DNA from 3 places in the Candidatus Clostridium stratigraminis genome. Region 1 is predicted to be linked to each of the others. Evidence: riboswitches for the same ligand, from Rfam matches in the RefSeq annotation. Region 1 holds a riboswitch; each other region holds the start of a gene.
The links. A riboswitch is a leader RNA that binds a small molecule or an ion and turns the genes downstream of it on or off. The one in region 1 is predicted to bind cyclic di-GMP.

Region 2: linked by a shared signal. The riboswitch ahead of ACJDUG_RS00540 (hypothetical protein) and the one ahead of pilM (pilus assembly protein PilM) in region 1 are both predicted to bind cyclic di-GMP.
Region 3: linked by a shared signal. The riboswitch ahead of ACJDUG_RS08965 (hypothetical protein) and the one ahead of pilM (pilus assembly protein PilM) in region 1 are both predicted to bind cyclic di-GMP.

Annotation. Positions count from the first base shown of each region.
Region 1 covers NZ_JBJHZZ010000002.1:289,304-295,490, reverse strand. Annotated here, with positions in the region: gene ACJDUG_RS05630 (hypothetical protein) at 1-905, opposite strand, end outside; gene ACJDUG_RS05625 (hypothetical protein) at 1,129-1,830, opposite strand; gene ACJDUG_RS05620 (PilN domain-containing protein) at 1,827-2,369, opposite strand; gene pilM (pilus assembly protein PilM) at 2,373-3,398, opposite strand; cyclic di-GMP riboswitch class II at 3,660-3,743, opposite strand; gene ACJDUG_RS05610 (type II secretion system protein) at 3,793-4,191, opposite strand; gene ACJDUG_RS05605 (type II secretion system F family protein) at 4,244-5,452, opposite strand; gene ACJDUG_RS05600 (GspE/PulE family protein) at 5,504-6,187, opposite strand, start outside.
Region 2 covers NZ_JBJHZZ010000001.1:110,352-116,538, reverse strand. Annotated here, with positions in the region: gene ACJDUG_RS00560 (sensor histidine kinase) at 1-744, opposite strand, end outside; gene ACJDUG_RS00555 (response regulator transcription factor) at 759-1,457, opposite strand; gene ACJDUG_RS00550 (hypothetical protein) at 1,631-1,936, shown strand; gene ACJDUG_RS00545 (hypothetical protein) at 1,952-2,536, shown strand; gene ACJDUG_RS00540 (hypothetical protein) at 2,671-3,651, opposite strand; cyclic di-GMP riboswitch class I at 3,790-3,878, opposite strand; gene ACJDUG_RS00535 (hypothetical protein) at 4,106-4,252, opposite strand; gene ACJDUG_RS00530 (HD-GYP domain-containing protein) at 4,549-5,619, opposite strand; gene namA (NADPH dehydrogenase NamA) at 5,823-6,187, opposite strand, start outside.
Region 3 covers NZ_JBJHZZ010000004.1:176,183-182,369, reverse strand. Annotated here, with positions in the region: gene ACJDUG_RS08985 (PadR family transcriptional regulator) at 1-519, shown strand, start outside; gene ACJDUG_RS08980 (hypothetical protein) at 605-1,075, shown strand; gene ACJDUG_RS08975 (Csac_0668 family 2Fe-2S cluster-binding (seleno)protein) at 1,198-1,689, shown strand; gene ACJDUG_RS08970 (HAD family hydrolase) at 1,727-2,347, shown strand; cyclic di-GMP riboswitch class II at 2,414-2,498, shown strand; gene ACJDUG_RS08965 (hypothetical protein) at 2,518-3,723, shown strand; gene ACJDUG_RS08960 (RrF2 family transcriptional regulator) at 3,876-4,322, shown strand; gene nifS (cysteine desulfurase NifS) at 4,315-5,499, shown strand; gene nifU (Fe-S cluster assembly scaffold protein NifU) at 5,502-5,927, shown strand; gene ACJDUG_RS08945 (PRC-barrel domain-containing protein) at 6,061-6,187, shown strand, end outside.

The DNA.
Region 1 (6,187 bases):
TAAACAATTCCATATTTTGCTCCTGGATTGAACTGCGACGAGTAGGTATTGTGGAGGTTTGAAGTATTAGTCCTGATGAAGGAAGAATAACGGTCAAAATCTTCAAAACCCACATTGCCGGAATATGCAAGATTGCCTATCCTATTTGACATAACGGGGGCTGTAATTGAAAAAATAACAGGATCTTTGGTTTTATTTAGCATTACACCACTTTCAAAATAGATCACCTCTGCATCAAAGGTAATGGGAATGGAATTAGTAACCTGCTTAAAGCTGAGGCTTTTTCCAGCCTGTGTGTAGTTTCTAAAATGAAGGATGGATGCCTGAAAGATGGAGGAGCTGCTGGAGCCCTGAGGTGATTGAACAGGTTTACCCTCAAACATTACTCCCTTTCCAAGATAATTTGTGCCTGCGGTTATTCCCTTTATAAGATTAACACCGTTAACCCATTCTGTAGGGTTAAGTGTCATTGAAACACCGGAGTTGATCTTAACAATATAGGTGACTAATTCGGTGGAATTGGGGCTTCCGGCTGTTATCCCCGTGGATTTTATCTTAACCTCTCCGGGATCCGTGCTTTCAAAATTTAGGGAAAACTTGCCGCTCTCCCCAATTTTAAATGCTGTAGCGCTTGTATTTAATGATGCTACCTGGGTATTAAGTTCAGATGCTAGCACCCCAAGATCGGAATAGATATTAGTATTCAGCTTATTCTTAATCAGCTCTAGGCCTACATACACACCTGAACGGCCTAAATAATGGGCCTGAACCCTGCTCTTCTGCCAAGATGCATTTTTAGTTTCTGACACTCCAACCCTAAGAAGGGCTGTTCCCAGTATTACCAGTATTCCCATGATAATTATAACAGTGACCAATGCCACTCCTTTTTTACGAAATTTCTGCATAAAACCCCCTCCATTTTTACAAATCTAAAATATATTCACTATTTCATTTTAACTTATATTATCTTTATTTTGTATCAAGCTTTACACTGCTCCTGCTTTCACTATTTACCGAATAAGTTAAAATGGAGGAAATAGCAAGTATAGCCATCTGCAATTATCAATTCAATTAAAGCATGACCTTTTTTATTTCTAATAAATGCACCCCATAAAATTCCAATTTTTTTCATTCTTTATTAAAAGGGTTATCTTTGCTGTAATTTCCATTATTAAAATCATAATTATTCTTAACAGCTGTGCCATCCTGAGCATAAAGCATGTTTGCATTTATTACAACTGTAAGACCTTGTCTTTCCTTGATAGAAAAATTCACGCTAGTTATATCAGCCATTCTCCCAATAGTCTCTAAGTTATTGATAAAGGCAGTAGTGCTGCTAAAGTCTCCAGTGATATTTATAACCACTGGAATTGCCATTATCTTTTGGGTTGATGTATTTTGCTGATTATTTGCCTGAGCAGCATTTGTATTTTGATTTCCATTTGCTGCAGCGCTTCCATTAGCTATATTTGACTGTTTTTTGTATTCAATTTCCTTTCCAATAGTAAGGCTATTAAGGCTTACATCATTACCAACTGCAAATTTATAAATATCTCTTTCAATTTGTGCTGTCATATTACTTTTAGGCATCAGCTTTAAATTACTATTATAATTTGCCTTAAGCTTTTCTAAATCCGTTGTCATTTTCTTATTACTTGCAGCCATTATTTTTGAGGCATCGAGCTGCTGCTGATAATTTTCTATACTATTTTGCATTCTTCCTATCTTACTTGTTAAGGGTGCAATAATGAAATTATAATACCCATAGCCTACAAGTGCTATTGCTAGTATTGACAATAGAATTTTCTCACTTTTATTTAGCCCATTCATTTTACTTCCTCCTCTACATTTGAGATAGTTAAGGTGAAAGTATTTAATCGATTCTTATCATCTCTAGTTATATTTGTAACACTGCTGTTACTAAATTCCTTTGATTCCTGAAGATTTGCTTCAAATTCATTAATTGAATTATAATTTTTAGCAGTTGCGCTAATATTAATAGTACCAGCATTATATACCAAGCTTGAAATAACAATATCCTTTGGCATATATTTTATAAGACTCATTAAAACAGGATAAACAGGTGTTTTTTCCTTTTGTATTTTGCTTAATAGATCAATATATTCCTTATAAGAGGAAGTTTCATTTCTCAATTTAGTGTTTTCTGTAACTACAGATTTAGCTGCATTAACTTGAGCATTCAAATCGGCCTCCTTAGCATTAAGACTATTAAGGTTTATATTTAATAGAACCACCCCTGCAGCTAAAAGCAAAACTATTATAATTGCCATAAAACTTATTTTTATAAAGGTTTTCCTTTGTATTCTCTTTTCTTTTATGGTATTAGGAATAAGATTAAGTTCCCGCATAGCCTACTCCTTTCTTAATAGCAAGCCAGTATTATTAACATAATATTTAAGTCTAAAGTTCTTGGGAAGCTTTGTTTTTATGCCAATTTCATTGGAATTATCAACTATTTCTACATTAGTTTTAAAATATGCTTGTACGTAATTGTCTATCCCTTTTATTTCTGCTCCCTCGCCGATTATATATATCATATCTAAGGATTTATTAGTTTTTCCTGTAGTATAAAACTGAATAATTTTATTAAATGAATAAAAGGTCTCACTGAAAATAGCCTTTACAGAAAAATCCACTGAGCTCTCTTCTTCTGAATAAAAATTAAATACTCTAATAAAATTTTTCACAGACTCCTCTGTTCTTGATTTTCCAAAGGGAAATAATATTTCAGCTGCATCTTTTATTCCAAATAGAACTTCTCTTTCTATAAAAAGTCTGCCCTTCTCAAGGATTGTAAAGTTGCTGTTGTAGGTACCAATTTGTATAATCCCTATACTTTCCATTTCTTTTTTTTGCTTATGTACATTTCTAAAAACTCTGCTGACATTATTAGGTGCTATATCTATAGCAGCTAGGTTCATTTGTAATTTACTTGCAAGTGCTACATATTTATCAGCTTTTTCCTTAGGTATAGAAACTGCCATAACCTTATATACCTTTTTTTCTTTTGTGTTAATTTTGTCTAATATTTCATAATCCATATAATAGTCCTTGCCCTCTTTAGGTAAGTACTGTGCAGTTTCCCATTGAAGTGTTTTAAGTATACCCCTATTGTCCATAATAGGAACCTCTATATGTCTAACTACAATGTCCTGACCTTGTACAGTAAAGGAAATTCTCTTTGTTCTGACGTTATTATTTTTCATAAACTCGGAAATAACCCTAGAAAGCTTCTGAATATTTATAATGTTATCTTGATCAAAGGCCTCTTCAGGAGTTTCAATTATGCCGCAGAGCTTTACCTTGTTTTTTGAGCCTACTAATACTTTAATAAATTCATGCCCAAGCTCCACAGCCACTAATTCTTTCTCAAACATTAAATCACCACTTTCATTGCCAATTTATAAGGAATAAACTTCTTATATCAACAATTTTATAAATATATTTAAAACATAAAATGTATTGTATTCTAATTAAGATGGTTCAAATGGCGGCACCATCGAATGTCTTCTTAAGTGCCACCATTAAAAGTCCATTACATAGACAAATTATCTTTATGTATTATGGCTTATAATAATTCCATTTAAATAAAAAAGATAGTAAGAAATATAAGCCATAGTTCTCCAGCCTTTATACCTTGATGATAAGGTCGGTTACACTATTAGCTCCCTACAACCCAAGTGTCCACGTACGGATTGTATTTCTCTGCTACCTTAGAAAACTTATTAATAACTTTGCAAATATATTAAAGAATATATTTATAGTTTAAATTTAATTCAGACCTTCTGAAACTTCTGTATAATCACCAGCAGATACACCAGCAACACCATCAGGAACTGTTGCTGTTGCCACACCAGATGCTATAGAATAAGTAACACCCTTAGGTCCGGATGGCATTGCTGAAATAAGATCTGCAGATGTAAGATTTCCTATTGTCACAGTTGTTACATCAACATTTTGATCAGCAGCATACGCTTTAACAGCCGTATCAACGGTCTTTAAATTGCTTAGAATAGCTTTCTTATTAGCATTACCTTGAAATCCTGATAATTTTGGTACAGCTACTGCTGCTAAAATACCAAGTATCGCAATAACAACAATAAGCTCAATCAATGTAAAACCTTTCTTTTTTCTTTTACTCATCATCTTTTCCTCCCTTTTAATAAGCATATTTTATTTCCTCCTTATATATATTTGAAAACCTTAACGGTTATTCATTCTACTAATTAGCAACTGCACTATACATATCAAACATAGGTAAAATCATAGCTATTACTATAAAACCAACAACAACTCCTAGAACAGCTATTATTAGCGGCTCAATTAATGTTGAAAGCTGTGAAGTTGCATTATCTACTTCATTGTCGTAAAAGTCGGAGGTTTTTTCCATTATCTCGTCTAAGGTACCTGTTTCCTCGCCTATTTTCATCATTTGAGTAAGCATTCTAGGAAAAACTCCTCGTCCTTCCAGACTTGCTCCAATAGTATATCCTTTTTTTATAGCTTCAGTTGTGCTCAGCAGTAATTTGCTAGCCATTTTATTGCCTACAACCTTTGTACAGATATTTATTATTTCAAGTACTGGTACACCACTTGAAAGTAGAGTTCCAAAGGTTCTTGTAAATCTTGCAGTTACTATTTTAGTTAAAATGCTTCCAAAGACAGGCAGCTTAAGCTTAAGCATGTCCACTCTTTCCCCAAAATCTTCATTACTTTTTATAATTACTCTTGCTATTATAATTAAGAGAATTACTGCTACCATTAATATTAGACCATATTTTTTCATAAAATCTGCTAAACCCATTACAATAACTGTAGGAAGAGGTAATTTTCCTCCTGCGCTTGTTATCATTCCAACAAAGGTAGGAAGTACAAATATAAGTAATAAGTTTACTACAATTATGGCAACAATACATATTATTAGCGGATAGGTTAAGGATCCCCTTATCTTTTTTTGCAGCTTATAGCTTTTCTCATAATAATCAGCCATTCTAAGCATTACTTTTTCTAAGGTACCACTTACTTCTCCAACACTAATCATATTGACAAGCATTTCTGGGATATCCTTATATTTTCTAAGAGCATCTGATAAGCTGCTGCCCTTTTCAATATCATTACGGACTTCTTTAAGTATATTTCTTAACTTTTTATTTTCTGTCTGCTCTCCTACTACGTCTATTGCTCTTAAAATATTCATTCCTGCAGAAACAGTAAATGAAAATTGCCTGCAAAATATAGAAATACTCTGTAAGGGCACTCTTCTATATTCTGAAATATTTATGTCTAAGGATTTATTTAATAACTTTATACTTTGAGGATAATAATCTCTTTCTCGAAGGTTCGCCCTTACCAAGTTTTCATTATCAGCTTCAATTTTTCCTTTGATTATGTTTCCATCTATCGTTCTTGCTTCATATTGATAACTTGGCATAACTTCCTCCTTTCAAGGTTTCTAACCCTAACTGGCTTTTAATTATAAAAATTATTCTTTTAAATATGCCACTCTCATCAGCTCATCCATTGAAGTTATACCTTTAAGGACGTGGCCTGAACATGCATTTCTTAGGGTTCTCATTCCATTTTTAATTGATAAATCTCGAATTTCATCAGTACTGCAGCCCTTTATTATCATTTCCCTGTGTTCTCTTGTAATTTCCATTATCTCATATATTCCCACACGGCCTTTATAGCCAGTATTACCACAGAAACTGCAGCCTTTAGCTCTTTTTAGCTTTATATTCATATTCTGATTAATACCAAGAATATTTTTCTCATATGATGCGGCCTCATATTGCTGAGCGCAGTTGGTACATAACTTTCTTACTAGTCTTTGTGCAATAACACCACTTACCGAAGAAGAAATAAGATAAGGCTCTATACCCATATCTATAAGTCTTAAAACTGATGATGGGGCATCATTTGTATGTATTGTACTTAAAACTAAGTGCCCTGTAATAGCTGATCTTATAGCTATTTCTGCAGTTTCATTATCTCTTATTTCACCTATCATTATTATATCAGGGTCTTGTCTTAGTATAGATCTAAGTCCTGCTGCAAAGGTAAGTCCAATTTTTGTATTTACACTAACTTGATTAATACCATCCACAAGATATTCTACAGGGTCTTCAACAGTAATAATATTCTTATTTTCTCTATTCAGTTCACT
Region 2 (6,187 bases), on a different contig from region 1:
TTCTCCTATTTCATTATCCTCATATTTTTCAGGTACAATTTTATAATCTCTGTCACCTATTTTCTTGGCATTTTCATTTAAAAGAGAAATTGGTTTAGAAATCTTTTTAGATACAGTATTTGAAATTATCAATGCAATAATTGCAGCAACAAGCATTATGGAAAAAAGTATTATATTAATTGAAAGTATAAGCTGATTACTATTTTTCATATCTGAATAGAGTATTAAATTTCCTAATGATTTTTTATTTTCTGAAGCAAAGGGATGTATTAGCGCCGCATACTTTATATTGGAAGCACTAAAGTATTCTATTCTATTCTTTTTCAGCCCACTGCCTAAAATATTTTTCTTACCTAAGGAAGGTAGTATGTCAATATTTAATATATTCGCCTCTTCACTTACTAAATTCCTTGGAAAGATCACCTTATTATTTACGTTTACCACTGCATATTTTATGTCAAGAAAGGTTTGGGTTTGTCTTAGTATTCTATTTATTTTTAATAGAGAGTTTAGTTCTGTTTTTTCATCAGTAGAAGTATTATCCTTTGTACTGCCTATAAGCTGGGTGTTTAATGATTTCTGAATAATTTGAGCAGCAGATAAAAGTTGATTCCTTGTTTGATACCTTACATAAATATTAATGCATATATTAAATACTATGGAAGTTAAAATTACCAATATTATAATAATGGATATATGTGATAAAAATATACTTTTCCTAATAGTTTTTTTAGAATTATTCATATATTTAACCCTTCCTATTCCTGTTTACCAGAAATCATGAACCCATAGCCCCACAAGGTTTCTATTTTAAGTGCAGCACCTTCATTATTAAGCTTCCTTCTTATTCTTTTTACCATATCATCAGTTGCACGCGTATCTACTTCCATATCAAAGCCCCAAACTTTATTTAGGAGTTCTTCTCTAGATACTGCCTTATTTATATTCTTCACTAAATAAAGAAATAAATTAAATTCCATTGAAGTAAGCTTTAAATCATGATCATTACAAACCGCATATCTGCCTTCAGTATAAATAGTTACATCTATTATGTTTATTAATTCTGAATTACTCTCTCTAGTTTTCTCAAATTCCATTCTCTTAAATATACTTTTTACTCTTAAAACTAGTTCTACTGGACTAAAGGGTTTAGTCATATAGTCATCACTGCCCAGCATTAATCCAGCAATCTTATCAGATTCTCCGTCCTTTGCGGAAATTATAATAATTGGTACGTTGCTTTCCTTTCGTATTTGAGTGCAGACAGAAAGTCCATCTATTCCTGGCATCATAATATCCAGAAGAAGCATGTCAGCAGCTCTTTCCTTAAATGCCTTTAAAAGCTCCTCTCCACTCGTAAATGCTTCCACTCCGTAGCCTTCCTTAACTAAAAACATTTTTATTAATTCTTGAATCTTGATTTCATCATCTGCTATATATATAAGTTTTTGTTCCATGTCATTTTCACCTCATATAAACAACTTACAATATATTATAACATTTGCTTTTGATATGTAATATAACTGCTAAAAGCTTGCCACAATTCTGCCACATTTTATCGGAGATTTAACCTATATTAAAATGGTAAACTTTATTTGTAAGGAGAATTAGGAATACAGGAGGGATATTATTGAAAAAGATTTTATTAATAACCTTAATGCTTATATGTTTCTTAGCTGCTGGCTGTGAAAGAAGCGGTACATTAACAACTGCAGCAAATAATGCAAAACCCACTACTCAAAGCCATGTTCAAAATAATAATACTACTTCAGCAGATGTTAATGCGGCGCGTGGATCAGCTGATGCTGCCTCATCAACAAATAAAGAAATGGAGAAAGCCTCTAATATGATAGATAATTTAGATAGCACCTTAAATGGCCTAGATAATAGTTCGGATATAAATACAACAGAGTCAATAATAAATAATATAAATTAAGGAGATGTTTTTAAAATGAAAAAATTAAAACTTAAGGTAATTTCATCATTGATTTCAGCAGCTCTTATAATGCCTATGGCTGTTCATGCACAAGGAACAAGCACTACATTTGGTGATGGACTTATTAAACAACAGCAGCACCTTCAGTTAGTTCAGGAAAGACAGCAATTTAAAGCGAATATGCTTCAGAAAAAAGATACAATAAAGAAAAATCATGAGACCATTCAAGGACTTAGAAAAACAGTAACTGATAAAAGAGCCGCTGTAAAAGCGGCCATTAATAATATTAAACAAAGTAAAAAACAATTAACTTCTGATGATTTAAGTAAAATTGAAGCACAACTTAAATTAATTCAAAATGATATGTCCACCTTACAAGCTACCAATGGCACCATGAAACAAGCCTTTACTCAATTTAAATCAGACGTGCAAGGCAAAAAATATGATGCAGCAGCTTCTGATTTAGATAAAGTAATAAGTATTCAAAACACAAGAATTAGTAAACTTACTAATTTAAGTTCTGATTTAGATTCCTTATTAAGCTTATTTCAAAGTGCTTCTGCAAATAGCTCAGCTCAATCCTCTACAGCAGGTGCATAATGTATAAATAAAAGGGGGATTTTGCAAACTATCTTTAAAATAGTTTGCAAAATCCCCCTTTTATCTTCATTTATTATGTGAGAGTTTGTTTATCAACCTAAGGCTGCTTATAGTAACCAACTTTATGTAAATCTTTATCCACCTATTAAAATTTGGTCCATTTCCTTTAAATTTGATGATGTTATATTATTGCCTTGAAAATATTCATGCCTTTTGCTGCTTATTTTATCTTGTACTGAATAAAAGCTTCTATTTAATAATAGTGCTATTTCCTTACAGGTTTTGCCTCCATTAATCATTGACTTTACCCTATTCTCTTCCTTAATTGTCCACTGCTTTCGGCATGAGGGAAGTTTCTTTTGCTTGTCTACATTAATTTTTTGCAGCAACCATTCTGGTACTTTAGTATTTGCTATGTCTCTGAAAGTGGTATAGCACGATGTAATAAATTTAATATCTGCTGTTCTAGTATTCCATTTATCTTCGTGTTCCTCTATAAAAAGTTTAAAGTTATCTATTGATATTTGATATTTTTTTATTGAATTTATTCTAAATCTCTTATATTTTAAATAATCTTTATCCATCCAATTATAAACAGTTCTTGTTCCAACAGCTAAAATGTTAGAAATATCCTTTGGAGTTAGATATTCGCCATTTGCAATTATCTGCTCCCTAAGTCCTATTTTGTGGGCTTTTAGTAAAACAGCATTTTTAGTTCTGGCAAGCTTCTTTGCAATATTTTCTATTGTCATTACGCCCCATTTTTCTTCTAAATATGTTACTTCTTCTGTAAGCCAATGCCGATTCTCACAATTAAGGCCTAATTGTTTAGCCTTTTTAATTATGCTCTCCCTTGTTCTATTGGGTAGTAATAACATTAATTCATTCATTGGTTTAACCTGATAAAAATTATTAAGTACATTTTCTTCCTGCTCAGACCACCTATTGGTTAAATTCTCTTTGAGATATTTATTTGTATCTAGCTCTAATCTTTGAGCTTTTCTAACTACGCTGTCATAGCTTCTATCTAGAACCTCCATAATAACTCTAAGATCAACTTGTCCCCAATTTTCAGATAAATACTTTTGTTCTTCTAAACTCCACTTTTTTACCATACTGCACCTCTCAATTAATAAAACATTTTGTTTTTAGATAACAGCATTTTTAACTTCTCAAGCTACAAGTAACTTTTACATTAAAAAAAGACAGGCAGAACAGTGCCTATCTTAAAGATACAACTGTTACCCTATATTTTTGGCAACCTGACTATCATGGCAAATAAATTTGCTTTAGACTCACGGCTTTGCGTCTCCACCTTTCGATGGATTTGCTATTTACTAATATAAAATAATTGATTTATATTAAGTTATTACCATTATATTCTATATTAAATGAGAAATCAATATATCTAATAATAATTATACGAAATAATTTGTATTTTTTAGGTGGTACATTAATAAACTTGTAATAATTATAAAAAAAATGACATTATTAATTGAATAATGTCTTAATAATTAAGTAAAAAGAAGCCCATAGTCATATTTAAGATCTATGGGCTTAAATTTTAAGTTAATTCAAATTACCTTCTAAAACCTTCTTGTAAATAAATTCATTTTGAATTACTTCCTGCTCTAATTTATTGGATAAATCTTTATTAAAATCTTGTTTTAATTTATCCCTATACTCCTTACTGATAACATACATTAAAATATTCATCACAACACCTCCCGTTTTGTTTTACCCATACCTCTTATACGTATATTATACTACAGAAAGATAAAAAAGATACTATAAATAAAACATTAACAGGTTAAATATTGATTTAACAATGTTTCACGCGCTAGCATTGTTAGCATTTTCACATGATAGTTAATTGTTTATTTATATGATATAGGGGGGTATGGTATACAAGCATTGTATATAGCCCCATGAAACTAATGATTTATTTGCATAACAAAAACAAAATATAAAAGACACTCCAATAAAATTTGGAATGTCTTTATATTTGTTAATTATAAAACCAATTTCTCAACTGTTAATTCTTTATGATGCTTCAAATCTAGAAATCCGGAGTTGTCCAAAAGCAGAGGTCTTGTTAAATCATTTACATCTATTTTTATTATTTTGCAAATCTTCTCCGAATTTAATACTGCCATTTCTCCTATATAATAATTTGCCACATGATTTAAGAAAATATTACTATACTCATAATCAAGCCTTCCTAGACTTTCCTTCTTAATTATTTCAAGTGCTTCGAAAGGTCCCTTGCTATTTTTATAAATCCTATCGGAATTTACAGCATCAAAGGTGTCTGCTATAGCAATTATTTTTGCAAACTGATGAATATTTTCTTCCTTTAAACCTAGTGGATATCCTGAGCCATCATTCCGTTCATGGTGCATAAGCACGCCATAGCTTACAGACTTATCTAAAAAAGGTATCTCCTTTATATAGTTATAACCTATTGTTGGATGCTTTTTAATTACATTAAACTCTTTTTGAGTTAAATTTCCAGGTTTATTTAAAATACCTTTATCTATTTTAACTTTACCAAAATCATGTAGGATTGAAGAATATGTAAGAAGGTTAAGATCACTGCCACTCAACCCTATCCATTTGCCAAGAATTGTACTTAAAGCGGTTACATTAACACTATGTTTGTAAATAGTATCTTTTCCACTGCCATATAATACAATATTTTTAATTACTGAGTTTACTGATTTCAACTCACTTTGAATTTTTACTGCAAATTTTCTTATTTCTTCTAAACTTGTTACTTTTAAATTTTCCATATCCTCATAAATATTTTCCACATCGAAGGTAAGTTCCTCCAGACTTTCTTGAACTTCCTCAATAGTTCTAATTCTATCAGTATCTTTCTCGTAATCCTGCTCAGCCCCAGAGTCTCCATAGTACACTTCAATTTTTTTGTCTATATAATATTCTTTCAGTTTGTTTATTGCATATTGGGTTACAATTGTTCCCTCCGCAATTAAAAGCTTATCATTAGCTTTTATTTCCTTAGACAAAATCATTCCTGGAGTTAATTCATGGACATACAATAGCTGCTTCCCTTTTACCATATATGACACCTTCCATAGTTAATACATAATATTACTTATACAATTCTATAGAAAAATCATATATCCTTTGTCTAATAATAGAATATTTTGTCAAAGGTTTTTATTATTTTTCCCTAAATTTCGCAAAATGTAATTAAATTAGCAAATTAATAATAAAAATTAATCTTTAACTGCTAAAATATACAGCTTAATCTCTATTTAAATTAGAAACCTCCTTTTCTTACTTCTTTACTTCTTTCATATTGAACTGGCCAAGCTACATCATCTTGTAGCTCTTTAGCTGAAATTAACGGCCAATATGGGTTACGTAACAACTCTCGTCCAAAATATACTAAATCAGCCCTTTTATTTTGTAGAATTTCCTCTGCCATTAGAGGACTTGTAACAAGGCCCCCAGCAATAACGGGTAAGCTTACGTGTTTTTTTATCTCCTCAGCAAAGCCTATTTGATAGCCAGGATATGTATTTATATGAGCCTGCACTACTCCTCCTGAGCTAACGTTAATAATATCTATTCCAGCTTTCTTAGCAAAGTTAATAATTTCAGCTGTATCCTCAGGTTTATTGC
Region 3 (6,187 bases), on a different contig from region 1:
GGATTACTTCAAGAAGAAAACTTAAGCGGATATGAGTTAAAAAAAATTATAGACATAAGAATGTCCTTCTTCTGGCAGGAAAGCTATGGACAAATATATCCTGAATTGAGTAAAATGGCGGCTGAAGGCTTAGTTGAGATTTCTAATAGGGACCCAGAAGGAGACCTAAAGCGTGAGAAAATAAGTTATAAAATAACTCCTAAGGGTGCAAATGAGTTTAAAAAGTGGATGGAGCAAGAAAATGAAAAGGATACTGTTAGGTCTGAATTTCTTTTAAAGTTATTTTTATCTACTACTAAAAATGATTCTGAAATGCGAAGACATATAATTAAATTTAAGGAACAATCCCAAGAAAAACTAAAGCTGTTTAATTTATTCAGTTCAGAATTAGAACAAATGATTGAGCTTCATAACAATCATAGACAGATTCTTTCAGTATTAGACCTCGGCAAACGCCAAGCAAAGCTATATATAGACTGGTGTGAGGAGATTTTAAAGAATTTGGAAAGAGGGGAATAGTAAGTACTGCTATTTTCTTAAATTAACCCTATAAACTTATAATATTTTTAAGATAGGTAATATTAATTTTTCAGGAGGATATTTAATGTTAGGTCATTTAGGCTTTTCCTATGTTGGCTTCATATATTTACTGATGCTTTGGATTCCTAATACCTTTTGGAGTAAGAGGAGGCCAGTAGATTATGATACTTCAAAGGAAAATAAAATTTTATTATTTTTTGAGCGTGCTGGGCAAGTATGCTGTACGTTAAGTATACTTATTTTTTCCGATTTCAATATTAGAGCCTTTTCACCATGGAGCTTGTGGCTTGTATTATCATTTTTATTGATGCTTTTATATGAGTTTTATTGGATTAGGTATTTTATAAATGAACCTACTGAAGAAAACTTTTACCGAAGCTTTTGTGGCATTCCGGTACCTGGTGCCAGCCTTCCTGTTATGGCTTTTTTACTTTTAGGAATTTACGGTAAGGTAATTTGGCTCATTATGTCAGCTATTCTTATTGGAATAGGACATATTGGGATACATCTTCAGCACTTAAAAGCAATAAGATAGGATTATCTTGAATTTCCTATGAAGTATTATGATATTATTAAAATAGAATTAAAATGTTTTTTAAGGAAATGTTTGATAGATCACAGCTAATTATTAAATAAGAAATGGAGAGATTATTTACAATGGATGTTCGAGATTTAAAAAAGTCCTGTTGAGGAAGTGAGCAGAAATCTACTGGTGCAGTAGAAGGAAATATATTATGCCCTGAATGTAATAGAAAAGGCGTTCAGGTAAAAAATATTACTGTTAAGCATTTAATTAAAGAGGAATTTTCGAAGGAAATTAAAGAAGCTTCTTATTTAATTTGCATGAATGAAGAATGCAATATAGTCTATTTTAACTCAGAGTTAAATGAAGCCTATAATAAGCAGCAGATAAAAGTCCCTATATGGTATAAGAAAGATGCAAACCCAAAATATATATGCTATTGTAATCAAGTTACTGAGCAGCAAATTATAAATGGTGTATTAAAGGATGGAGCAAAAGATATAAAAGATATTATAAGACTTACCGGAGCAATGAAAAACGGTAACTGTGAATTAAATAATCCCTTAGGCAAATGCTGCAGTCCAATTATTCAAGAAACAATTAATAAAACATTGAAGTTAAAGTAGAAGGTAAATAGTACTTATTAAGAAAGCAGGATTACTAATGAAAAATATTATATTTGATATTGACGGTACATTATGGGACACTACAGAAGTTGTTGCAAAGGCTTGGAGCAGAGCAGTTAAAGAAATAGGTGCCACCTCTGCAATAATTTCTCCTGAGATTTTAAAAAAAGAGTTTGGGAAAACCATGGAAGTAATAGCAGAGGATCTATTCTACGACGTAGATAAACAGAAAAAAGTGAAGTTAATTGAATTATGCTGTAAATACGAAGAAGAAGCTTTAAGTGAGGTTACTGATAATCTGTTATATCCCAATGTAAAGGATACTCTAATTAAGCTATCTAAGAGCTTCCGGTTATTTATTGTTAGTAATTGTCAGTCAGGTTATATAGAACTCTTCATGGAAAAGGCCGGAGTAAAGGAATATATTACTGATTATGAATGCTATGGAAATACTGGCAGAGGTAAGGGTGAAAATATCAAAGGTGTTATAGATAGAAATAATTTAGAAGATGTTGTATATGTTGGGGATACCCAAGGTGATTATGAAGCAACAGTATTTACTAAAATTCCATTTATATATGCAAAATATGGCTTTGGAAGTCCTGAGGACTGTTATTTAGCTATCGATAGCATAGATGAATTACTAAATTCTTTTTAGTTTAGCTCAAAAAATATAAAATTACTAAAATTCCCCTTTTCCTCTTTATAAATATATAGTATAATATTGGAAAGTGGAAGCAATGATATATAGTTGGCAAATTGGACACTTAAACTATATTGAGCTAGTAGTGTAACCGGCCTCTTAGCAAACTCTAGGAGGAGATATTAATGAACAAGAAATTACCATTTGTTGCAGTACTTTCAAGTCTTTTGGTTTTAAACACAGCTTCTATTGCCTTTGCAGCACCTGCATCTGCAAACACAGTTATTACTGGGAGAACGGAGCAAGGTAATCAGTCAGGAGTTATTCTGCCTGCTGTAGTTACTAAGCAAATAAATCACAATGTTACAAACTCAGTAACTCTTACCGGAACTATTATTATTGACGGACCTCAATTAGTATTAACTGTTTTAGAACCAAACGGTACTGAGGTTCCATCTAGCAACATCACCTATGTAAAGGCTGATGATAAAACTTATAATTATTCCATTACTGTAAACCCATCTTCCTTTAAGGGTTACGTAAATTATACTTTAAAGGCAAAAACAGTTTATATTAATGGGAAGAATGCAGGGCAAACTCATACTACAGCTCCAGTTACTACTCAAACAATTCATGTTTCTTATGTTGATCATTTTAATTACACTAATTTTACCTGGGGTGCTTACGACAGACAAAACAATGAGTACCCATATTCTTATAATCTTGTAAAGGTTTGGGATGATGGCAAAGAAGTTATGCAGGATCCTACAATAGGAGCTATTCCAGGTACAGATTCAGTGATAATTCAAGGCGCTGATGCTACCTATGATGGTGGAATTGCATTATTAGGTACAGAAGTTCCACCAGTAAATATTAGAAGTTTTGAAACACAAAGTCCAGTTTGGACCTATAATGAGGCTACTAAAAAATATGATTTAACCTTTGATTTAATTAAGAATTTAAGCAACGGTGGTTCCGAAACAGCTGCAGTGGCTACAGAAGGTGTAGCTCCTTTAGCTACTTGCTCTTATACTGCAAAGGATGGAAGATCACCTGAATTTTCACAAAGCTTTAACTTCACAGCACCAGCAGCACCTGTGCCAGTAGGCCCAGTTATATCAGATGTTGTAGTAAGTAATATTGACTCTATGTGGACTGGAAATCATGGTAATGGTGGAAACGTTCAAGAAAAATACATCTTGAGTTTTTACATAAATGGTGTATTTTATAGTGAGGATTTAACTACTAACTTTACTAAAAATTCATCAGGCTTATATGGCAGTCAGGACTTAACTTATAGTGCATCCTATAATGGCCAAACAATAATAATAAACTATACCTTGAAATATGTTGAGCCAGATTCACTAGAAGATAATACTAAAAATAATTAATTATAAAATTATGCAGTGCTCCAAAATGTCGTCACAAAGGACATTTTGGGGCATTTTACATTACTGCTATATAAACACTATTGTTGACAATTTCACTCTGATTTGCTATTATGTGTATGAATGATAACGATGAACATAAGGAAGTGAAATATATGAAGCTTTCTACTAAAGGACGATATGGAGTTAAAGCAATGGTGGATTTAGCTCTGCGCTATGGCGGCGAACCGGTTTCTATTAAAAATGTGTCTGAAAGACAGCATATTTCTGAATATTATTTGGAGCAGCTTTTCTCACCACTTAGAAAGGCAGGCTTAATTAATAGCATTCGTGGAGCACAAGGTGGTTATACTTTAAGCAGGGCACCGAAAGATATTACTATAGATGAAATTATGGAAGTGCTTGAAGGTCCAATTGAAATATCTAACTGTTTGGATGAAAAGAGCTGTGACAATGCTGATTGCTGTGCCACTAGGCTTTTATGGGCAAAGATAAAAAATAGTATTGATAGTGTAACAAAAACTACTACACTTCAGGATATAATAAATGATTATAAGAATATTAATACTAGCGACTTAGAAGGAGTGAACAAAAATGAATAAACCAATTTATATGGATTATTCTGCTACTACCTATGTAAAGCCAGAGGTACTAGAAGAAATGCTTCCATATTTTACAGAGAAGTTTGGTAACCCATCTTCTATTTACTCTTTATCAAGAGAAACAAAAAAGGCTATTGATAAGGCTCGTGACAGAGTATCTAAGGCAATAAATGCTGATTCTAATGAAATATTTTTTACAGCTGGCGGCTCAGAAGCAGATAACTGGGCTTTAAAAGGAGTTGCCTTTGCTAATTTTAATAAGGGAAATCATATTATAACTACAACAATTGAACATCATGCTATACTTCATACCTGTGAGTATTTAGAAAAACATGGCTTTGAAGTTACATATTTACCAGTTGATGAATATGGTTTTATTTCCTTAAAGGATTTGGAGAATGCCATTACTGATAAGACAATACTAGTTTCAGTAATGTTTGCTAATAATGAAATAGGAACTATTGAACCAATTAAAGAAATTGGTAAACTCTGCAGAGAAAAGAAGATAATATTCCATACAGATGCAGTTCAGGCAGTTGGAAGCGTTCCAATTGATGTTAAAGATATGAACATTGATCTACTTTCAATGGCTGCTCATAAAATCTATGGACCAAAGGGAACTGGTGCCCTTTATATTAGAAAAGGTGTTAAAATAGATAACTTAGTTCACGGCGGCGGCCAGGAAAGGGCAAGGAGAGCTGGAACTGAAAACATTGCAGGTATAGTTGGCCTTGGAAAAGCTATAGAACTTGCTACCTCTAATTTAGAAGAAAATACAAAGAGACTTGCAGCTCTTAGAGATAGATTGGTTGAAGGATTATTAAAAATACCATATAGCAGATTAAATGGACCAGTTAAGGAAAATAGATTACCTGGAAATTCAAATATTTGTTTTAGATTTATTGAAGGAGAAGCTATTCTTCTTTTACTTGACAGCATGGGAATATGTGCTTCTAGCGGAAGTGCATGTACTTCTGGTTCTCTAGATCCCTCACATGTTCTTTTAGCAATAGGACTTCCACATGAAATAGCACATGGCTCCTTAAGATTAAGCTTAGGGGCAGGTAATACAGAAGAGGAAATTGATTACGCTATTGAAACAGTAGGCAAGGTAGTAACTAGATTAAGAGAGATGTCACCATTGTGGGATGACTTTTTAAAGAAAGGAGAAAAATAATTATGTACAGTGAAAAAGTAATGGACCATTTTATGAACCCTAGAAACGTTGGAGATATTCCAGATGCCAATGGTGTGGGAGAAGTTGGAAATGCAAAATGCGGAGATATAATGAAGGTATATCTTAAAATAGAAAATGAAATAGTAACTGATGCAAAATTTAAAACCTTTGGATGCGGATCTGCTATAGCATCCTCTAGTATGGCTACTGAGCTTATAAAGGGAAAATCAGTTTCTGATGCATGGCAGCTTACAAACAAAGCTGTAGCTGAAGCCCTAGATGGTCTGCCACCAGTAAAAATGCACTGCTCAGTTCTTGCTGAGGAAGCAATCCATAAGGCAATAAACAATTATAGAATTAGTAAGGGACTGGAACCATGGGACTATAAAGAACATGATGATATTCATGATGAGGTTCATGGAGAGTAGTTAAGAATTTTATATTAAGAAGAACTTTAGAGTTTTATAATATACTCAAAAAGTTCTTCTTTTTTTAGTTATAATTTTAATTATTTGGGAAAAAATAATATATTATTATGCTGCAAATTATTTAGGTGGTACTATGTTTAGAACAAAAGATTTTGAAATGATGGATGTAGTTGATATTAAGGGGAAAAAGGTTGGCTTTGTAAAGGATATAATTATTGATTTTCATAGAGGAGAAGTACGGGGTTTTGTTGTTTCAACTT